Regions from separate parts of the Pseudomonas sp. RT4P38 genome, predicted to be linked through region 1. Evidence: predicted binding sites of a transcription regulator. Region 1 holds the regulator's gene; each other region holds the start of a gene.
The links. Region 1 encodes sigma-54, which starts transcription at its own class of promoters, with help from an activator protein. Its sites were predicted from a motif close to ANTGGCATNNANNTTGCTNT; they were not measured.
Positions count from the first base shown of each region.

Region 2: the regulator sigma-54 is predicted to act here: its motif matches at 951-970, upstream of ACYZT7_RS27795 (pilin).
Region 3: the regulator sigma-54 is predicted to act here: its motif matches at 900-919, upstream of ACYZT7_RS11115 (CmpA/NrtA family ABC transporter substrate-binding protein).

Region 1 covers NZ_CM142703.1:1,232,011-1,234,213, reverse strand. Annotated here, with positions in the region: gene lptB (LPS export ABC transporter ATP-binding protein) at 1-408, shown strand, start outside; gene ACYZT7_RS05640 (RNA polymerase factor sigma-54) at 592-2,085, shown strand; gene hpf (ribosome hibernation-promoting factor, HPF/YfiA family) at 2,159-2,203, shown strand, end outside.
Region 2 covers NZ_CM142703.1:5,983,228-5,985,430, reverse strand. Annotated here, with positions in the region: gene pilB (type IV-A pilus assembly ATPase PilB) at 1-791, opposite strand, end outside; gene ACYZT7_RS27795 (pilin) at 1,017-1,439, shown strand; gene ACYZT7_RS27790 (BON domain-containing protein) at 1,754-2,110, shown strand.
Region 3 covers NZ_CM142703.1:2,380,013-2,382,215, reverse strand. Annotated here, with positions in the region: gene ACYZT7_RS11120 (quinone-dependent dihydroorotate dehydrogenase) at 1-809, opposite strand, end outside; gene ACYZT7_RS11115 (CmpA/NrtA family ABC transporter substrate-binding protein) at 1,039-2,203, shown strand, end outside.

The DNA.
Region 1 (2,203 bases):
AAGGAGCTCGACAAGACCGGTCGTCGCAAAGAGCTGGAAAGCCTGCTGCAGGAATTCCACATCAGCCACATCCGCGACAACCTCGGCATGAGTCTGTCCGGCGGTGAACGCCGCCGCGTGGAAATCGCCCGGGCACTGGCGACCAACCCGAAATTCATCCTCCTCGACGAACCGTTCGCCGGCGTGGACCCGATTTCGGTGGGCGACATCAAGCAGATCATCTATCACCTCAAGGCCAAAGGCATTGGCGTATTGATCACTGACCACAACGTCCGTGAAACCCTGGATATCTGCGAAACCGCTTACATCGTCAACGATGGCCAACTGATTGCCGAAGGTGACTCTGCCACCATCCTGGCCAACGACCTGGTCAAGGAAGTGTATCTGGGCCATGAGTTCCGCCTGTAAGCACTGAGGTGCCTGGCTAGTCGACCGAGCGCTAGTCTCGATAAAAATGAATACTTTTTTATTGTTACAGCGCTCTAGGCAAACGTTGCAGTTTCAGGCATATAATTTGCTTATGTTTGGCGCTCCGGCGCCCTGTAGTGGATGGCGCATGTGCGCCGGCGAATAAGGTGTTAAGCCCCTGCCATGAAACCATCGCTAGTCTTGAGAATGGGCCAGCAGCTGACGATGACACCGCAGCTGCAACAGGCCATCCGCCTGCTCCAATTGTCGACCCTGGACCTGCAACAGGAAATCCAGGAGGCCCTGGAGTCCAATCCGATGCTCGAACGCCAGGAAGAAGGCGACGACTTCGATAACGCCGACCCCTTGGCCGACAAAGCCGAACAGCCTCCCAACGCCGATGTTTCGGAACCCTCCTACCAGGAAACCGCCCCGACTGTAGACAACCTCGAGGAAGGTGACTGGAACGAGCGCATTCCCAACGAACTGCCCGTCGACACCGCGTGGGAAGACGTCTACCAGACCAGCGCCAGCAGCCTGCCGAGCAACGATGACGATGAGTGGGATTTCACCACCCGTACATCGGCCGGCGAAAGCCTGCAAAGCCACTTGCTGTGGCAACTGAACCTGGCACCGATGTCCGACACTGATCGCCTGATTGCCGTGACCCTGATCGACTGCATCAACAATCAGGGCTACCTGGACGAAACCCTCGAGGAGATTCTCGAAGCCTTCGATCCGGAACTGGACATCGAACTGGACGAAATCGAAGCCGTCCTGCACCGCATCCAGCAATTCGAACCCGCTGGCATCGGCGCCCGTAACCTGGGTGAATGCCTGCTGCTGCAATTACGTCAGTTGTCCGCCAAGACCCCTTGGCTGGTCGAGGCCAAACGCCTGGTCACCGATTACATTGACCTGCTCGGCAGCCGCGACTACAGCCAGCTGATGCGTCGCATGAAGCTCAAGGAAGATGAGCTGCGCCAAGTGATTGAACTGGTCCAGAGCCTCAACCCGCGCCCAGGCTCGCAAATCGAGTCCAGCGAAGCCGAATACGTCGTTCCCGACGTGATCGTACGCAAGGACAACGAGCGCTGGCTGGTGGAACTGAACCAGGAATCCGTGCCGCGACTGCGGGTCAATGCTCAATACGCTGGTTTCGTGCGCCGCGCCGACACCAGCGCCGACAACACCTTCATGCGCAATCAGTTGCAAGAGGCCCGCTGGTTCATCAAGAGCCTGCAAAGCCGCAACGAAACCCTGATGAAAGTAGCCACTCAGATCGTCGAGCATCAGCGCGGCTTTCTTGAATACGGCGACGAAGCCATGAAACCGCTGGTCCTGCATGACATCGCCGAAGCGGTGGGCATGCATGAGTCGACGATTTCACGGGTGACCACGCAAAAGTTCATGCATACCCCACGAGGCATATATGAACTGAAATACTTTTTCTCGAGCCACGTCAGCACCTCCGAGGGCGGTGAATGCTCGTCCACGGCGATCCGCGCGATCATCAAAAAACTGGTTGCCGCGGAAAATCAGAAAAAGCCGTTGAGTGACAGCAAGATCGCTGGTTTACTGGAGGCACAAGGCATTCAGGTGGCTCGCCGCACCGTCGCCAAGTACCGCGAATCCCTCGGGATCGCGCCTTCGAGCGAACGCAAGCGGTTGATGTAGAGCCACGCCACAGCGTTCCAGCGGCAGGCATTTCTGCCTGCCGCTTTATGCACTGGCAACGAAGGAGAGCTGTATGCAAGTCAACATCAGTGGACACCAACTGGAAGTGACCGAACCT
Region 2 (2,203 bases), 1.9 Mb from region 1:
GACAGGCGCATCTTGATCCGCCCGTCCTGGGGCCGGCGCCGTTCGGAGATGTCGAGGCTGGCCATGACTTTCAGCCGCGCGGCGATGCGATTGGCCAGTTGAATCGGTGGTTTGGCGACTTCACGCAAAATACCGTCGGTACGCATCCGCACGCGGTAGGTTTTTTCATAAGGTTCGAAATGCAGGTCGGAAGAGCCGCTTTTGATCGCGTCCAGCAACATTTTGTGGACGAAGCGCACCACGGGCGCATCGTCGGCATCCTGGCCGGCGATGGCGTCCTGTCTGTTGTCATCGATCGACTCGATGTCCACGCCATCGAGGTCAACGTCGGCCATGTCTTCCAGGCCGGTACTTGGGCTGTCGAAGAATTTTTCGATGGCATCAGTGAGTTTGTCGTCTTCGACCAGAATGGCTTCGGTATTGAGCCCGGTGCTGAACTGGATATCGTTAATGACCTGGTGATGGGTCGGGTCGGAAATCCCCACGAACAGTTTGTTGCCGCGTCGCCAGAGGGGCAGGGCGTGGTGCTGGCGGATCAGTTTCTCGCTGACCAGACCCTTGGGTTGGGTTTCCTTGTCCAGGCAATCGAGGTCGAGCAAGGTCATGCCGAAGTGTTCCGACGCGATCTCGGCAACCTGGCGGCTTTTCACCAGCTTGTTCTGCACCAGGTAGCTGACGAGGGGGGTTTTATCACGTTGGGCTTGCTGATACGCCTGTTGCGCGCTTTTGTCAGTGAGCAGCTCGGCCAGGACCAATTGCTTGGCCAGACCGCTAAGGGCGATGTCATTCATGGGGATACCGGACGCAGACAGTTCATGACTTATAGCCTAGTCAAGCGGAGTAACCAAACCAGCGACGTTCAGGTGACAAAAAGTGTCAGATAGTGCGGATTCTGGGGGTAGGAAAGGACTGTGTGTCGCTCGCACGCCCCGCCAACACGGGGCGAAGGGCTTGGCATGGGCTGTGCTGCGGCTAGTTCAGATCATGAGATTTCGACTCATGCATGGAGCTTGTCTTTGAATACTCAAAAAGGTTTTACCTTGATCGAACTGCTGATCGTGGTGGCGATTATCGGAATTCTGGCGACGTTTGCGTTGCCGCAATATTCCAAGTACCAGGCCCGGGCCAAAGTCACGGCGGGGCTGGCTGAGATTTCTGCGTTGAAGGTTCCGTTTGAGGATCTTATGAATCAAGGGACCGATGTGACACTGGATAAGATCGGTGGTGCCTTAACGACCTCCAACTGTACAACGTCAGCGACCGGCAAAGCGGCTGACGGTACAGGCTCTATCGCTTGCAAAATTCTTAATGCTCCGGGTCCGGTGTTGAATAAGTCCATTACCCTGACGCGCGCGTTGACTGGCTGGACATGCACCACCGAAGTCGATGCGGAATATGCGCCTAAAGCTTGCACCGCTGCCGCTGCCCCCGCCGCATAAGGCTGAGTCATTGCCGTGTGGCCAATGCCCCGCCTTGCGGGGCATTTTTTTGTTCGCCGTTTGGGGCAAATGCGAGTAATTGAGAAAACTTCCAACAATTCATGGCCTTAGTCCGGCGGCAAAACCCGCAACTTGCATGTCGATAATTTCCAAGTCATGCAATTTGCATGATTACGAAAATTAGGTGTCTTTGTAAACTATTGATTTATATGTATTTATTGACTGTCTCAAAGTTGGCATAGCGTTCGCAATATCTCCAGTAACCCTGCTGACAAGACACGCAGCAGACTTTATGAAAAACAGGAGTTACTCGTATGAAGAAGTTCGCTATCGCTGCCGCTACTGCTACCGCGTTGACCCTGACCATGGCCAACGTCGCATTTGCACAGACCACCCAAACCACCCAGGCTCCGATGACTCTGGCGGCGGGTGAAGTCACCAAAGCCAAAGAAGCTACTTCCGATACCTGGATCACCACTAAAGTCAAAGCCGACCTGGTGACGGAAAAAGGCATTCCTGGCACCGACATCAAAGTCGAAACCAACAAAGGCGTAGTGTCTCTGTCGTCCACCGTTGCGGTAACTGACGCTCAGAAAGCCACCGCCGTGGCTATCGCCAAGAAAATCAAAGGCGTCCAGGCTGTTTCCGCTGACGGCCTGAAAGCCGAGTAAGGCAAGACTTCTCGCCTGGACTGGGAGAAGGCGCGACAGGCGGGCCGAGCAATACGTCTGCCGCTTCTGGAGAGTTCATGCGAAAGGCCATAA
Region 3 (2,203 bases), 1.1 Mb from region 1:
ACCGGTGCGCCGGACAGACCGCCCGTCTCGTCGCCGTGCTCCATGCCTTCAACGCCGACGCGGCTCAGGGTGGTGTTGGTGGCGATCACCGCGTCCATCCCGGTTTCGATCAGCGCTTGCGCGACCTGAGCGGTTTCTTCGTCGGTCATGTCCGGCGCAATCTTGATCGCCAGTGGGACATGTTTGCCGTGGCGCAGCGCCAGTTCTGCCCGGCGCGTAGCCAGGTCAGCCAACAATTGCTTCAACGAATCGCCGAACTGCAGGCTACGCAGGCCCGGGGTATTCGGCGAACTGACGTTGACCGTCACGTAGCTGGCGTGGGCGTAGACCTTGTCCAGACAGATCAGGTAGTCGTCGACCGCCCGCTCAACCGGGGTATCGAAGTTTTTGCCGATATTGATACCCAGCACACCCTTGTACTGGGCCGCCGCCACTCGGGCCAGCAGATGATCGACGCCGAGGTTGTTGAACCCCATGCGGTTGATGATCGCCTCGGCATCCGGCAGACGGAAAATTCGTGGCTTCGGGTTGCCCGGCTGCGGACGCGGGGTGATGGTGCCGATTTCGACAAAACCAAAACCCAGTTGGGCAAAACCGTCGATGGCCGCGCCGTTCTTGTCCAGACCGGCCGCCAGACCTACCGGGTTCGGGAAGTCCAGGCCCATGACGGTCACCGGCATTTTCGCCGGTGCCTTGCACAGCAAGCCGTTGAGGCCCAAACGCCCGCCCGCGCCGATCAGGTCCAGGGACAGATCGTGGGAGGTTTCCGGGGAAAGTTTGAACAACAGCTGACGGGCCAGGGTGTACATGGGCGGCTTTGACTCTGGGCTACGAAAAGTGGCGGCGATTATAGCCGGGCATCGAGGTTGCAGGCGAGGCGCGCGACAAAATCAGTGAGCGATGGCATATGCCTTGCACCGTCACTGACATCAGCACTCATGCCAACGGCGGGATGAGTCGAAAGACAAAGGCGTCGTCACTTGGCCTTGCCCTGGCAAGCAGCCCGGTACGGCGCTTTTTTATGGAAGGTGTTTACAGATGATTGAAGTTCCAGCCAACCCTCTGGCCTGGGTCAACGGCAGCGATGCCCCGGAAAAGACCGAAATCAACCTCGGCTTCATGGCCCTCAGCGACTGCGCCTCCCTGGTGGTCGCGGCCACGCAGGGCTTCGCGCAACCTTATGGCCTGACCCTGAACCTCAAGCGCCAGCCGTCCTGGGCCAACCTGCGGGACAAACTGGTCAGTGGCGAACTTGACGCCGCCCACAGCCTGTACGGTTTGATCTACGCCGTGCATTTGGGCATCGGCGGTGTCGCGTCGACCGACATGGCGGTGCTCATGGGCCTGAATCAGAATGGCCAGAGCATCAATCTCTCCCATGGCTTACAGGCCCTGGGCGTGACCAGTCCTGAAGCACTCGACCGGCACGTGCACCAAAGTCGCCCAAAACTGACTTTCGCCCAGACATTTCCTACGGGCACTCACGCCATGTGGCTGTATTACTGGCTCGCGAGTCAGGGCATTCATCCGTTGCAGGACGTCGACAGCGTGGTGGTGCCGCCGCCGCAAATGGTCGCGCACCTGCAAGCCGGGCGCATCGACGGCTTCTGCGTCGGTGAGCCGTGGTCCGCCAGTGCGGTGCAGCAAAATCTGGGGTTCACGATGGCAACCACCCAGACCATCTGGCCCGATCACCCGGAAAAAGTCCTCGGTTGCACCCGCGCCTTTGTCGAGCAATACCCCAACACCGCAAGGGCGCTGGTGATGGCGGTTCTCGAAGCCAGCCGCTTCATCGAAGAAAGCACCGAGAATCGCCGCAGCACCGCGAAGCTGTTGAGTGCGCCCGAATACCTCGACGCGCCACTCGACTGCATCGCGCCGAGGCTGCTCGGTGACTACGCCGATGGCCTCGGTAATCGTTGGCAGGATCCGCACACCCTGCGTTTCCATGCGGACGGCGAGGTCAACCTGCCTTACTTGTCCGACGGCATGTGGTTCATGACCCAGTTCCGCCGCTGGGGTTTGTTGCGCGATGACCCGGACTATCTGGGCGTGGCCCGTCAGGTCCAGCAACTAGACTTGTATCGAGAGGCCGCCACGGCGGTGGGTGTAGCCGCCCTGGGTCAGGAAATGCGCAGCAGCCAGTTGATCGACGGCAAGGTCTGGGACGGCTTGGACCCCGCCGGCTATGCCCGCAGCTTCA